Regions from separate parts of the Blautia sp. OM07-19 genome, predicted to be linked through region 2. Evidence: predicted binding sites of a transcription regulator. Region 2 holds the regulator's gene; the other holds the start of a gene.
The links. The regulator NrdR, encoded in region 2, represses ribonucleotide reductase genes. The targets are predictions, from matches to a motif close to CACAANATNTTGTG.
Positions count from the first base shown of each region.

Region 1: DXC01_RS06985 (ribonucleoside triphosphate reductase) is a predicted target of NrdR. The motif match lies at 4,371-4,384, and genes of this name have one in related genera.

Region 1 is NZ_QULA01000007.1:34,228-42,314, forward strand. It holds gene DXC01_RS06965 (nucleotidyltransferase family protein) at 1-487, shown strand, start outside; gene glmM (phosphoglucosamine mutase) at 519-1,868, shown strand; gene DXC01_RS06975 (tetratricopeptide repeat protein) at 1,865-3,022, shown strand; gene hflX (GTPase HflX) at 3,026-4,273, shown strand; gene DXC01_RS06985 (ribonucleoside triphosphate reductase) at 4,461-6,833, shown strand; gene DXC01_RS06990 (ACT domain-containing protein) at 6,948-7,367, shown strand; gene DXC01_RS06995 (AzlC family ABC transporter permease) at 7,376-8,083, shown strand.
Region 2 is NZ_QULA01000003.1:122,251-130,337, forward strand. It holds gene DXC01_RS04115 (shikimate kinase) at 1-50, opposite strand, end outside; gene DXC01_RS04120 (YqeG family HAD IIIA-type phosphatase) at 47-550, opposite strand; gene DXC01_RS04125 (citrate/2-methylcitrate synthase) at 564-1,925, opposite strand; gene DXC01_RS04130 (aminotransferase class I/II-fold pyridoxal phosphate-dependent enzyme) at 2,100-3,320, opposite strand; gene gdhA (NADP-specific glutamate dehydrogenase) at 3,564-4,898, shown strand; gene sigG (RNA polymerase sporulation sigma factor SigG) at 4,964-5,743, opposite strand; gene DXC01_RS04145 (YlmC/YmxH family sporulation protein) at 5,860-6,111, opposite strand; gene nrdR (transcriptional regulator NrdR) at 6,235-6,687, shown strand; gene pap (polyphosphate:AMP phosphotransferase) at 7,065-8,087, opposite strand, start outside.

The DNA of each region.
Region 1 (8,087 bases), on a different contig from region 2:
AGATGGAATCCATCACATCTGCATGGCAGGATTCCGTCTTGGAAATACCTTAAGTGATAACGGAAGCGTTACCAGAGGTGTATGCCACATCGAGGACGGTGCACTGGTTGGTGTTACAGAGACACACAATATTTTCAAGACAGCAGACGGTGCAGAAGCAAGAGATGACAATGGAAATGTAGAGAAACTGGATATCAGAAGTCTTGTTTCCATGAACATGTGGGGACTGACACCGGCATTCATGGATACTCTGGAAAAAGGTTTCGTAGATTTCCTTCAGAATGTAGAAGAGGGAGATATCAAGAAAGAATATCTTCTTCCGGAAATGATCGACCGTCTCATCAAAGATGGCAAGGCAAAAGTAGATGTACTTGAGACAAAGGATACCTGGTTCGGCGTAACTTATCAGGAAGATAAAGCTGCTGTAACAGCCGCATTCAAAAAACTTGTAGAAGACGGAGTATATCCGGCACAGCTTTATAAATGATTTAATCTGGATCTAAGGAGAGTGACATAAGATGGGTAAATATTTTGGAACAGATGGTTTCCGTGGAGAAGCCAACGTACAGCTGACAGCAAATCATGCATTTCAGGTAGGCCGTTATGTGGGCTGGTACTATGGTCGTGAGCACAAAGCAAAGATCGTGATCGGCAAGGATACAAGAAGAAGCAGCTATATGTTTGAATATGCACTGGCAGCAGGACTGACCGCTTCCGGAGCAGATGCATATCTTCTTCATGTAACGACAACTCCAAGTGTTTCTTATGTTGTCCGCACAGAGGATTTTGACTGTGGAGTCATGATCTCTGCAAGCCACAATCCATTTTATGATAATGGAATCAAGCTTCTGAACGGAAACGGACAGAAGATCGAAGCAGAGGTAGAGGCAAGGATCGAGGCATATCTGGACGGCAGACTGGAAGAACTTCCATATGCGACAAGAGAAGATATCGGACGTACCGTTGACTTTGCTTCCGGACGTAACCGTTATATCGGTCATCTGATCTCTATCCCAAGCTGTGATTTCAAGAATATCAAGATCGGTCTTGACTGCTCCAACGGAAGTTCCTCTGCGATCGCCAAGAGTGTATTTGATGCGCTGAGAGCCAAGACTTATGTGATCAACGATGAGCCTGATGGAACAAACATCAACAGAAACTGCGGTTCCACACATATCGAAGTTCTGCAGAAATATGTTGTAGATCATGGACTGGATGTAGGCTTTGCCTATGATGGTGATGCAGACCGCTGTATCGCAGTTGACCATAAGGGAAACATCATCGATGGCGACAAGATCATGTATGTCTGCGGTAAATATCTCAAATCACAGGGCAAACTCAAGGGAAATACTGTTGTTACTACGGTTATGTCAAACATGGGTCTGTACAAAGCCCTTGAAAGAGAAGGAATCAATTATGAGCAGACAGCAGTCGGCGACAAATATGTAGCAGAGAACATGATGGAAAACGATTACAGTATCGGAGGCGAGCAGTCCGGACATATCATTTTCAGCCGTTATGCAGCTACCGGTGACGGTATCCTGACATCTCTCATGCTCATGGAGGCATGTGTCGAGCAGAAAGCAACTCTCTGTGACCTTGCAAAAGAAATGAAAGTGTACCCGCAGATTCTCCGCAATGTCCGTGTGGCAGACAAGAAGACGGCAAGAGAAAATCCGGCAGTTGTAAAAGCTGTTGAGGATGTTGCAAGAGCACTTGGAACAGACGGCCGTATCCTTGTGAGAGAGAGTGGAACAGAACCACTGATCCGTGTTATGGTAGAAGCTGGTACAGAGGATATCTGTGCAGAGCATGTAAATCATGTGGTACAGGTGATGGAATCAGAAGGATTAATTGTAGAAGGATGAGAAACAAAAAAATCATATGTCTGCTGGCAGCCGGTCTTGGAGCATTGCTCCTGACCGGCTGTGGTGGAGAAAATCAAAAAACATATGAGCAGGCAAATGCAGATCTGGAAGAGGCTAACTATGATTATGCACTGAATGAATACCAGGCCTGTATTTCTGCCGGATATAAGCTGGCACAGTCTTACAGGGGATCAGGAATTGTCAAACTGCGTACCGGCGATTATCAGGGGGCGATCGATGACCTGACAAATGCGCTGAATGATGAGAAAACGGGCAAGTCTGACAGAAAGGATCTTCTGGAATACCGTGCTGCAGCAGAACTCAAGGCAGAATTGTATGATCAGGCGATGGCAGACTGTCAGACGCTGGCTGAGGATTATTCGCTGAATGCGAATGATTATTATCTTACGGGCTGTGTGGCGCTTGCCATGGATTCTTATGATGAGGCTTCCTCCAATTTCTCAGAAGCCTATGGAAGTGATTCTACTTATGAGATGGCGATCCAGATCTACGAGGCATATCTGGGACAGGATATGGAAGCTGACGGCACGAGATACCTGGAAGCTGCACTTAAGACAGAGGCAAAGACAGCCGATGATTACTGCGAACGTGGCAAAGTTTATTATTATATGGATGATTATGAGAATGCCAGGACAGAGCTTACAACAGCTGCTGATAAAGGCAGCACAGAGGCAACACTGATCCTTGGCATGGTATATATGGCGCAGGGAGATACTTCCAATGCCCGTAGCTTTTATCAGCAGTATATTGATGCGGATGGAGATGATCCGGCGAAGGGCTATAATGGTCTGGCACTCTGCGATATCTCAGATGGAGATTATGACAGTGCACTTCAGAATATCAGCCAGGGTCTCGGAGATGCGACATCGGATGAGATGAGAGATCTTCTGTTCAACGAGATCGTTGTCTATGAGAAAAAACTGGATTTTTCTACCGCACTTTCCAAAGCCCAGGAATATGTACAGACATTTAAGGATGATGATGCAGCAGCGAAGGAACTGACCTTCCTTCAGTCAAGAGTTGGAAACCAGGCAGCGGCAGGGGATGCCAGTGAGGCAGACACTTCCAATGAAAGTACAGCGGAGGAATCAGCAGATACTGGCACAGACGAATCTTCCGAGGAGAGTTATTAAGTTATGCAGTTTTATGAATTTAAGGAAACCCAGGAGAGGGTGATCCTCATTGGTGTTCAGACAGAAGTGGGAGACGATGTAGAAGCTTCTCTGGATGAACTTGAAGAACTTGCTGAGACTGCCGGAGCAGAGACAGTAGCGAAGGTGATCCAGAACAGAGAGGCAGTCCATCCTGGAACCTATATCGGCAAAGGCAAGATTGAAGAAGTGGCATCCCTTTTACGCGCTCTGGATGCCAATGGAGTCATCTGTGATGATGAACTTTCTCCGGCACAGCTGAACAATCTGGAACGGGAACTGGACTGCAAGGTTATGGACAGAACCCTTCTGATCCTGGATATTTTTGCAGGACGTGCTGTATCCAGTGAGGGTAAGATCCAGGTCGAACTGGCGCAGCTTCGTTATCGTGCGGCGCGCCTCGTCGGACTTCGAGAATCCCTGTCCCGTCTGGGCGGCGGTATCGGTACGAGAGGACCTGGAGAGAAGAAACTGGAAACAGACAGACGACTGATCCGTACCAGGATCTCTGCACTCAAGGCAGAACTTGCACAGGTGGAGAAACACAGAGAACTGATCCGCGGTAAGCGTTCCAGAGGAAACCTCAAGACAGCGGCGATCGTAGGATATACGAATGCAGGAAAGTCCACTCTTTTGAATACACTGACAGGAGCGGGGATCCTGGCAGAAGACAAGCTTTTTGCCACGCTGGACCCGACAACGAGAGTGCTCGAACTCAAGGACGGACAGCAGATCCTGCTTACAGATACTGTAGGATTTATCCGTAAACTGTCGCATCATCTGGTAGAAGCTTTCAAGAGTACACTGGAAGAAGCAAAATATGCAGATTATATCATCCACGTGGTGGATGCATCCAACCCGCAGGCGGAGCTTCAGATGTTCACAGTTTATGAAACTCTCCGGGAACTGGGAGCGACCGGCAAAAAGATCGTTACACTTCTGAACAAACAGGACCAGGTAACAGGAAGCGGTATCCGTGATCTCAAAGCGGATTATACTGTGAAATGTTCTGCACGAACAGGAGAAGGTCTGGATGAATTTAAGGACGTCCTTGCGAAACTTCTGGCGGAGGATCAGATCTATCTGGAGGAATTGTACCCGTACAGTGAAGCTGGCAAGATCCAGAAGATCCGTGAGTTTGGAAGCCTTCTCTCAGAAGAATATCGTGAAGATGGAATTTTTGTAAAGGCACGTGTACCGGCAGAAATCTTTGTTTCTGTGATGCCGAAATAACGTGCGAAAAGCCCGAAAATACGGGCAAAACCGGCAGATATCATAAGAAAAATATAACAAAAACAAACACTATATAGTTGTGAAATGATTAACATGACACAATATATAGTGTTTTTTATATATTGACGCAAAGGGCATAGTTTGATACAATAGGTCTACAGCGCATGACAGGGAGGTATGGTGTAGCATGTTTCAGGTAGTTAAACGTGACGGAGAGATCGCAGACTTTCAGATGTCCAAGATCACTTCAGCCATTGACAAAGCATTTGACGCAAAAGAAAAAATTTACAGTAAGGATATGATCGATCTTCTCGGACTTCGGGTTACGGCAGACTTTCAGAATAAGATCCAGAACAATAAAGTAACCGTAGAGGACATCCAGGACAGCGTGGAGAACGTACTGATCCAGGCCGGATACAGCGATGTGGCAAAGGCATATATCCTTTATCGCAAACAGAGAGAAAAGATCCGTAATATGAAATCAACGATCCTCGACTACAAAGAAATCGTAGACAGCTATGTTAAGGTCGAGGACTGGCGAGTAAAAGAAAATTCAACAGTAACATATTCCGTCGGAGGTCTGATCTTAAGTAACTCCGGTGCAGTAACAGCCAATTACTGGCTTTCAGAGATCTATGATAACGAGATTGCAGAAGCGCACAGAAATGCAGATATCCACATTCATGATCTGTCCATGCTGACAGGCTACTGTGCAGGATGGTCTCTCAAGCAGCTGATCCAGGAGGGACTTGGCGGAATCGAGGGCAAGATCACATCCGCCCCGGCGAAGCACTTAAGCGTTCTGTGTAACCAGATGGTCAATTTCCTTGGGATCATGCAGAATGAATGGGCAGGAGCACAGGCATTTTCTTCTTTTGATACTTACCTTGCTCCGTTTGTCAAGGCAGACGGACTTGCTTATCCGGAAGTCAAGAAGTGCATTGAATCCTTTGTTTATGGCGTAAATACCCCAAGCCGCTGGGGAACACAGGCACCGTTCTCCAATATCACACTTGACTGGACCGTTCCAGACGACCTCGCAGAGCTTCCGGCGATCGTAGGCGGCAAGGAAATGGACTTCAAGTACAAAGACTGCAAGAAAGAGATGGATATGGTCAACAAGGCATTCATCGAGACAATGATCGAGGGTGATGCCAACGGAAGAGGATTCCAGTATCCGATCCCGACCTATTCCATTACGAAAGATTTTGACTGGTCAGATACAGAGAACAACCGTCTGTTATTTGAAATGACAGCGAAATACGGAACTCCGTATTTTTCAAACTATATCAACAGCGATATGAAACCGAGCGATATCCGCAGCATGTGCTGCCGACTTCGTCTTGACCTTCGTGAACTCCGCAAGAAGAGCGGCGGATTCTTTGGTTCCGGTGAGAGCACAGGTTCTGTCGGCGTAGTAACGATCAATATGCCAAGGATCGCATACCAGTCCAGGACACCGGAGGAATTTTACCGTAGACTGGACCGCTTGATGGATATTTCCGCAAGATCACTGCATATCAAGCGTGAAGTGATCACGAAACTTCTGAATGAGGGACTGTATCCGTACACCAAGAGATATCTGGGAAGTTTTGACAACCACTTCTCGACAATCGGTCTTGTAGGAATGAATGAAGCTGGTCTGAATGCGAGATGGCTCGGATGCGACATGACTGATGAACGTACTCAGAAATTTACCAAAGAAGTTCTGACACATATGCGTAACCGACTTTCTGATTATCAGGAGGAATATCCGGGAGAACTCTTTAACCTGGAGGCGACTCCGGCAGAGTCCACCGCATACCGTCTGGCAAAACATGACCGTAAACGCTGGCCGGACATCCGTACAGCAGGAAGCAAGGGCGACACACCGTATTACACAAACAGTTCCCATCTTCCGGTCGAATTCAGCTCTGATATCTTTGATGCACTGGATATCCAGGACGAGCTTCAGACGTTGTATACTTCAGGAACTGTATTCCATGGATTCCTCGGAGAGAAACTTCCGGACTGGAAAGCAGCAGCATCTCTGGTACGCAAGATCGCAGAGAACTACAGACTGCCGTATTACACGATCTCACCTACCTACTCCGTATGCAAGGAACATGGCTATCTGAGCGGTGAGCACTTTACCTGTCCGAAATGTGGCAAGAAGGCAGAAGTTTACAGCCGTATTACAGGATACTATCGTCCGGTACAGAACTGGAACGATGGTAAGGCACAGGAATATAAGAACCGTACTTTATATGATGTGATGCATTCTTCACTCAAGAAGGTACACACCAGCATGGTGACAGTGACAGAGGATGATGTCAAAGTAGAACCGGTGGAAACACATAAATACCTGTTTACTACAAGTACCTGTCCGAACTGCCGTATGGCCAAGAAAATGCTGGAAGGCGAAGATCTGGAGATCATTGATGCAGAGAAGAATCCGGACATGGCGCGCCAGTTCGGGATCATGCAGGCACCGACTCTGGTCATCACAGATGGAGAGCATCTTAAGAAATATGTGAATGCATCCAATATCCAGAAATATGTGGATGAAGAATTAGACTAAAATATCAGACCGTCAGGAGCACAAGAAATGTTTCTGACGGTTTACTTTTTGTATAAAGGTGAGTATAATGAAAAAAGTTAGTATATTTATACATACAGGACGAGGAGAGAGAAAATGATCAAACAGAATATCGTATTCATCGAAAACAAAGCAGGAAGCCTTCAGAAAGTAACAGGTCTCCTCAAAGAAGCAGGAATTGACATCTATGGATTTGCATGTTTTGATGCACCGGAATTTGCACTGTTCCGTATGGTGACAGACAAAGCAGATGAGGCAGAGAAGATCCTTACAGAGAATGGATATATGAACCGTGTGACAGAGGTCATTGCCGTAGACATCAAGGATGAAGTCGGCGGCCTGAATGCTGTTCTTGAAGTTCTCGGAAACTGCAATGTAAACCTTGATTATATTTATACATCTTATCATAGAGGAAACAGTCTTCCGATCATGATCCTTCAGACAGACGATGTTTTTGTCACAGAAAACGTACTGACCAACAATGGCTTCCGTGTACTGAACAGTCTGGAGGGCTAAAGATCATCATGAACAGCACTGCTTTTAAGAAGGGACTCCATGACGGAGTCCCCATTGGTCTGGGATACTTTGCGGTATCCTTTACTTTTGGTATGATGGCGGTTGCAGGCGGGATCTCAATCGCCGCCGCCGTACTGATCTCACTGACAAACCTTACTTCAGCGGGACAGTTTGCAGGGATCGGGATTATTTTTGCTTCGGGATCTCTGTGGGAGATGGCACTGACACAGCTTGTTATCAACTTGAGATATTGTCTGATGTCATTCTCACTTTCCCAGAAACTGGAACGAGGTGTTTCTACAGGGCACAGACTGGCTGTTGCTTTTGGTGTGACGGATGAGATCTTTGGTGTCAGTGCCAGCCAGGAGGGGCGTGTCAGCCCATGGTACAACTATGGTGTGATGGCAGTTGCGATTCCAGGATGGACACTGGGTACTCTGGTCGGGGCAGTCTCAGGAAATCTTCTGCCGGATTTCCTGGTCAGTGCACTGAGCGTGGCAATCTATGGAATGTTCCTCGCAGTCATCATACCGCCGGCAAAGAAAAACAGAGCGATATTAGGTGTTGTGATCGGAGCAATGGCAGTCAGCACCATCTTTGCAGTTGTTCCGGTTCTGAATAAAGTTTCTGCCGGATTTGTGATCATCATTACAACCGTACTGGTAGCCGGAATCGCAGCATATTTCTGCCCGGTCCCGGAAGAGAAGGAGGCGTAGAGAG
Region 2 (8,087 bases):
ACTCTTGTTTTACCTGAACCCATAAACCCGATGATCACCACATGGTTCATGAAATCCCCTCCTCTTTCTCATAAAAGTATAGTACTATTTTTTCCAGATAGCGCTTGAGCACGATCTGGATTTCTTCTTTCGGATCGATCGGCTTGACCAGAATATTGCGGATGCCGGCTCTCTTGGCTCCGTATACATCGGTAAAAAGCTGATCTCCTATAAAAATGGTATTCTCAGTATTCGTACCCAGAATCTCCATTGCCCTGTTATAATTTCTCACAGAAGGCTTGTGTGCGTTCTCAATATAATTCACCTGGACCGCATCATTAAAAGAAGCCACTCTCTTCTTCTGATTGTTGGATAAAAGGCAGCAGCCAAATCCCAGCTTCTTAAGACGCCGAAACAGTGCGATCGCACGTGTATCTGCCGGTGCCCCATGCGGCACAAGTGTATTATCAATATCAAAGATCAAACCTCTGTATCCTTCCTGATACAGTTTTTCAAAATCGATCACATATGTGGAATCCACATATTCATCCGGAAAAAAACATCGAAACATTTTCTTCTCCTGTCTATCTTTCTTTAAGCGGTACATACTCCGCTGCCGGAAGCACGTTCTTGTATGCAGGACGGATGATCTTGTCTGTATTGATCAGCTCTTCCATACGATGCGCGCTCCATCCTACGATACGGGCAACCGCAAACATTGGTGTGTACAGCTCAAGCGGCAGATCCAGCATGCTGTATACAAAGCCGCTGTAAAAGTCCACGTTCGCGCTGACACCCTTGTAGATGCGTCGTTCCTCTGCGATAACTTCAGGAGCCATCCACTCAACCATGGAGTACAGTCTGTAATCCTTCATGCGTCCCTTTTCTTTCGCGAGGCTTTCTACAAAACCTCGAAGGACTTCTGCTCTCGGATCGGAAACAGAATAGATCGCATGACCCATACCATAGATCAGACCTCTCTTATCAAAGGCTTCTTTATGAAGGAGACGCTTGAGATATGCTCTCACCGCATCCTCATCTTCCCAGTTCTTGACTTCCTTCTTCATATCCTGGAACATCTGGACAACCTTGATGTTGGCACCGCCGTGCTTTGGTCCTTTGAGGGAACCAAGTGATGCCGCGATCGCGGAATAGGTATCTGTTCCGGATGAAGACACAACATGTGTGGTAAATGTAGAGTTGTTACCACCGCCATGCTCCATGTGAAGGATCAGGGCAAGATCCAGGATCTTCGCTTCCAGATCTGTGTATTGCTTATCCGGGCGCAGCATACGGAGGATATTTTCCGCTGTGGAAAGTTCCTTCTTCGGATTGTGGATATAAAGACTCTTGCCTCTCACATAATGATTATACGCCTGATAACCATAAACTGACAACAGTGGAAAAATACTGATCAGATTCAGGCACTGTCTCAGAACATTCGGTAAGGAAATATCATCCGGATTATTGTCATAAGAATACAAAGTAAGGACACTTCTTGACAGAGCATTCATGATATCACGTCCCGGTGCCTTCATGATGACATCCCTGACAAAATTTCGCGGAAGTGACCGCTGATTTGCCAGAAGTTCCTTAAAATCCTCAAGCTGCTTCTCATTCGGCAGAGTACCGAACAGAAGAAGATATGTAGTCTCTTCGAAACCAAAACGGTTATCCTTGACAAAACCGTTCGTGAGATCTTTGATATTGTAACCTCTGTAATAAAGGCTTCCTGCACATGGAACCTCCTTACCGTCTACAACCTTGACCGCCTGTACATTGGACACCTGGGTCAGTCCGGCGAGAACACCCTTACCATTGATATCACGCAGACCACGCTTGACATCATACTTACCATATAAAGAAAGATCCATCGTAGTGTGGTCCTTACATGCCTCTGTAAGCTGTTCGATCTCCGGTGTTACCTTCATATTAAATCCTGCCATTGTAAGTCTCCTTTCAAGTCCTTTGCTTTTTCTCGATCAAACTCCCTCCCCGTTGTTACCGTAGTTTTACGTTACTGTTCGCAGTAATCGTTTACAACACAGTAGATACAGTATACCATCAAAACTCATTTTGGTCTATCCCAAAAATGCACACTGCCTTTGCCAGGCTTTCCTTTATCTGCCCTGACGGTAGGTGCTCAAAAATTCTTTAAGTTTCTGTGAAGCAGTCTCAAGCTGCCTTGTATTCGGCAGATAAACCACACGGAAATGATCCGGTGCACCCCAGTTGAAGCCTTTGCCCGGTACAAGAAGCACCTGCTTCTCATGCAGGAAATCCAGTGCAAACTGCTCGTCATCCGTGATATTAAATTTCTCCACATCCAGTTTCGGGAAAATATAAAATGCCGCATGCGGCTTCACAACGCTGATTCCCGGGATATCCTTTAAGGCATTGTAAATGCACTCTCTCTGCTCATAAACTCTTCCGCCCGGTTTCACATACTCTGCAACGCTCTGGTAACCGCCAAGGGCAGTCTGTACTATCGCCTGCGCCGGCACATTGGAACAGAGACGCATGGAAGAAAGCATCTTGATTCCTTCTATATAACCCTTCGCACGCTCCTTGGCTCCGCTTAAGATCATCCAGCCGATACGGAATCCTGCGATCATATGGGATTTGGAAAGTCCGGAAAATGTCACGCAGAATACATCCGGTGCAAGAGATGCGATCGAAGTATGCTGATATCCGTCCATGACAAGACGGTCATAGATCTCATCAGAAAAAATGATCAGTTCCTTCTCTCTGGCGATCTGCGCGATCTGCTCCAGGATCTCCTTCGGATAGACAGCACCTGTCGGGTTATTCGGGTTGATGATAACGATCGCTTTGGTCCTGTCCGTGATCTTGCTTCTGATATCCTCGATATCTGGATACCAGTCAGACTGCTCGTCACAGATATAATGTACGACCTTGCCTCCTGCCAGTGTCGCAGTCGCCGTCCACAGCGGATAATCCGGTGCCGGGATCAAAATCTCATCTCCATTATCCAGAAGTGCCTGCATACACAGGCTGATAAGTTCACTGACACCATTTCCTGTATAGATATCATTCATGGTCACATTCGGGATCCCGCGAAGCTGTGCATACTGCATGATCGCCTTGCGGGCAGAAAAAATACCCTTGGAATCAGAATAGCCCTGTGAAGTGCGGATATTACTCAGCATGTCCAGGATCACTTCCTGAGGAGCTGAGAAACCAAAAGGATATGGATTTCCGATATTAAGCTTCAGGATCTCCTTACCCTCTTCCTCCATCTTCGCCGCCTCGTCAACCACCGGTCCTCTTACATCATACAGTACATTATCTAGCTTGGCAGATTTGTCAAATGTTCTCATTTTTTTCACTCCTCTCTGAGATTTTACATAGTTTTTACTATAATCTCATATTCAGGTCATTTTATCAAGATGAAAAAATTTCGGATATTATTGTCATATTCATACAAATTTAGTAAGATATAAAAAAAATTAATATTCCCCTTTTCAACTTTACCACTTTCGTGTATAATAGTGTCTGGGCATTTGTAAGCCCCACAAAGACGTTATTATTTTATACGCAAACAAACGAGGAGGAAAATCGTCATGTCTTACACAGAAGAAGTTTATGAAAGAGTCGTTGCACAGAATCCTGGTGAACCGGAATTTCATCAGGCAGTAAAAGAAGTTCTGGATTCCCTTAAGGTTGTTATCGACCGTAACGAGGAGAAATACCGCAGCCTTTCCATCCTGGAGCGTCTGGTAGAGCCAGAAAGAATCATCTCTTTCCGTGTTCCGTGGATCGATGACAACGGGAACGTACAGATCAACAAAGGATACCGTGTACAGTTCAACAGTGCAATCGGACCTTACAAGGGAGGTCTTCGTTTCCATCCTACAGTAAACCAGAGCATTCTTAAATTCCTTGGTTTCGAGCAGGTATTCAAGAACTCTCTGACAGGTCTTCCGATCGGTGGTGGTAAAGGTGGTTCCAACTTCGATCCTAAAGGCAAATCCGACAGAGAAGTTATGGCATTCTGCCAGAGCTTTATGACAGAGCTTTCCAAATATATCGGTGCTGACACAGACGTACCGGCTGGTGATATCGGTGTTGGCGGACGTGAGATCGGATTCCTGTTCGGACAGTACAAACGTATCCGTGGCCTCTATGAAGGCGTTCTGACAGGTAAAGGACTTACCTACGGCGGATCCCTCATCCGTACAGAAGCAACAGGATACGGTGTTGTATATATCCTCAACGAGCTGATGCAGGCTCACAACGATTCTCTCGAAGGAAAGACAGTCGTTGTTACAGGTTCCGGAAACGTTGCAATCTATGCAATCCAGAAAGCTACTCAGCTTGGTGCCAAAGTTGTTGCTCTGTGTGACTCTAACGGATATGTATATGATCCAAACGGAATCAATCTCGACGTTGTCAAAGACATCAAAGAAGTAAAACGTGGACGTATCAAAGAATATGCTGACCGTGTAGAAGGTGCTACCTACACAGAAGGTACTGGAATCTGGAACATCAAATGTGATGTTTACCTTCCATGCGCAACTCAGAACGAACTTGATGTTGACGGCGTTAAGACTCTGATAGCAAACGGCTGCAAATATATCGTAGAAGGTGCTAACATGCCTACTACAAGAGAAGCTACAGAATACGCTATGGCAAACGGCGTTCTCTTCCTTCCTGGAAAAGCATCCAACGCCGGTGGTGTTGCTACTTCCGCACTGGAAATGAGCCAGAACTCCCAGAGACTTTCCTGGACAGCAGAAGAAGTTGATGCCAAACTTCATCAGATCATGAAAGACATCTACGCTAAGATCGATGACGCTGCAAAACGTTATGACATGCCAGATAACTTCGTTGCAGGTGCTAACATCGCCGGCTTCGAAAAAGTTGTAGACGCAATGATCGCTCAGGGCCTTGTTTAATTAATTTCCTCCTCTGCGAATCATTGATATTCAAAAAGCTCCGGTTTTCATGCCGGAGCTTTTTGTTATGGACGAAGATAATTTCTCATATTTCGAAGGGCAGTTTTTTCCAGACGGCTGACCTGTGCCTGGGAGATCCCGATCTCTTCTGCCACTTCCATCTGCGTTTTTCCCTCATAAAACCGCATATCAATGATGTGTCTCTCCCTCTCCCCGAGGCGGTTCATCGCCTCTCTGAGCGAAAGATTTTCCAGCCAGTGATCTTCTTTGTTTTTCTTGTCACTGATCTGATCCATCACATACAGGGTGTCTCCCCCTTCAGAATATACCGGTTCAAAGAGACTGACCGGGTTCTGGATCGCATCGAGGGCGTACACGATCATCTCTTTTTCAATCCCAATCTCTTCTGCGATCTCCGCGATCGTCGGTTCCCGCAGGTTCTTTTTCATGTAACTTTCTTTGGCATAGATTGCCTTGTACGCAATGTCACGAAGCGAACGGCTGACACGGATACTGCTGTTGTCCCGCAGATACCTCCGGATCTCCCCTATGATCATTGGCACTGCATAAGTAGAAAACTTGACCATCAAAGTCGTGTCAAAATTATCAATGGCCTTCATAAGTCCGATACAGCCGATCTGAAAAAGATCATCCGCATTTTCACTGCTGTTCTGAAATCGTTTGATCACACTTAAGACAAGCCGCAGATTTCCCTTGATGTAACGCTCTCTCGCTTCCTTATCACCGGCTTTTATCTTTTCAAAAAGTTCCTCCTTCTCCTCCGGAGCCAGAACTGGAAGACTGGCTGTGTTCACTCCGCAGATCTCAACTTTGTTTAGTGCCATCGAAATATCCTCCTTATTTCAGTTGGTACTAAAGATGATTCTCAGGGAGGATATGAAATATTCTTTTTTGCGAAAAATATAAAAAATATAAGTCCTTGACAGTTTTGCAAAAGGTACTATCTGTGAGGACATTTTTCTTCCGGGAGTTCCACCAGGATGATATCTCCTCCGATCTGACGGACGCTGCTCCATGGGATGATAAATTCACTTTCCCGTCCCCAGAAACAGCAGAATCTGCCAGGTCCGGGAACGATCAGTGCTGTGATCTTTCCGCTTCTTTCATCAAATTCCAGATCGATCGGACAGCCAAGACTTCTGCAGGTGCGGATATTTATGATCTCTTTTTGCCTTAATTCGCAAAGACGCATACAGACACCATTTTTTTCAAAAATATATGCATAAAATGCCGGAAATATACACTGTAATTTATTGACATTACCCAAAAAAATACAGTATAATTAGCCCATAAAAGGGAAAAGAGGGATAATACCGTGAGATGCCCATTTTGTAATCAGGATAATACCAAGGTCGTTGATTCCAGACCTGTCGAAGATACCAATGCGATCCGCAGGAGAAGGATGTGTGAATCCTGCGGCAAGAGATTTACCACTTATGAGAAGGTTGAGACTATTCCATTAAGTGTCATCAAGAAGGATCAGACAAGAGAAGCTTATCACCGTTCTAAGATCCAGGACGGTGTTCTTCGTGCGTGCTACAAACGCCCGATCCCGATCGAGAAGATTGAGTCTATGATTGACTCCATCGAGGGGTCTATTTTTGAGAGCGCGGATAAGGAGATTTCCAGTACTCGCATCGGCGAGATCGTTATGGAGCATTTGAAGGATCTCGATGCTGTTGCATATGTGCGGTTTGCGTCGGTGTATCGTGAGTTTAAGGATGTTAGTACTTTTATGGATGAACTAAAAAAGTTTATGGAGCCGTAGGGTACTGCCCTGGGACCCGTCGATTTGTATCGACACTTTTTTGTTAAGGCGGTTACCTTGTAGACTTTTTCAGTGCCCTCCTGAATGTTTGACGGGAATTTTGTCTTGTGGGGGAGCCTTAGAAAATGCAGACGCAGGCACCCTGAGACACAGTGCAAATTTCGAATCCATTTATACGAAAGTTTCCCGACTTGTTGCACCAGGAGAATTTTTCAAAGGGCATCCCACACGACAAAATTTCCGTCAAACACCCAGCCGAGGGGTGGCGAGGGGACGGGCAACGTCCCTTCGCGGTTTGCTCTGCTCCCAAGCATCCAAATCCCCAGGATTAAAGGAAATAATAAAAAACAGGGATAATAAGGGCATCAAAAAAGCCCTTATTTCAGGGCTTTTTCCAACTCTTTGATCACAATCTTGAGCGCCTTAATGCGCGCATACTTCTTATCCACCGACTCAAGAATATGCCACGGCGCATAAGCCGTACTAGTCTTCTTGAGCATCTCATTGACCGCCTCCTCATACTGATCCCATTTCTCACGGTTTCTCCAGTCCTCATCCGTGATCTTCCATTGTTTCTCAGGATTGTTCTGACGGTCATTAAACCGTGCAAGCTGTGTATCCTTGTCAATCTGAACCCAGAATTTGATGATCACAGCTCCCCAGTCGGACAGTTCTTTCTCAAATTCGTTCATTTCATTGTAAGCGCGTTTCCAGTCATTTTCACTGCAGAATCCTTCCAGTCGCTCCACCATGACGCGTCCATACCAGGTACGGTCAAAAATTGCGATATGACCGTCCTTTGGAAGTCTCGTCCAGAAACGCCACAGATAATGGCGGGCTTTTTCGTGTGGTTCCGGGCTGGCGATCGGATGCACCTCGTATCCGCGTGGATCAAGTGCACCTGTGATTCTCTTGATATTTCCACCCTTGCCGGCAGCATCCCATCCTTCGTATGTGATGATCACCGGGATCCGTTTGCGGTAGAGACGGTTATGGAGTTCACTTAATTTACTCTGGAGTTTCTTAAGTTCCTTGTCATATTCCTCATCGTCGATCGTCTTGCCGGCAAGCTCAACATCTGCCAGTTTCGGCATCTTTACCAAAGGGAAGATATTCTGAAGGATCGGAACGGAATGGCTCTGGTTCTGGAGGGCAACCTCAATGCTGCTCACCAGTGTATCCATCACCTGTAATTCTGCCCATTTCTTGTCCCTGGCGTCTATGATATACCATGGAGAGGTTGATGCATTCGTATCCTTGAGATAGCGGTCATAGACTTTCTCGCATTTGCGGTAATGTTCCTGCTGCCATTTGTCGAATTCTGACACTCTCCAGCGTGTATCCTGACTGGAACAGAGTTTATCCATGCGGAATTTCTGCTCTTCTTTGTCGATCTGCAT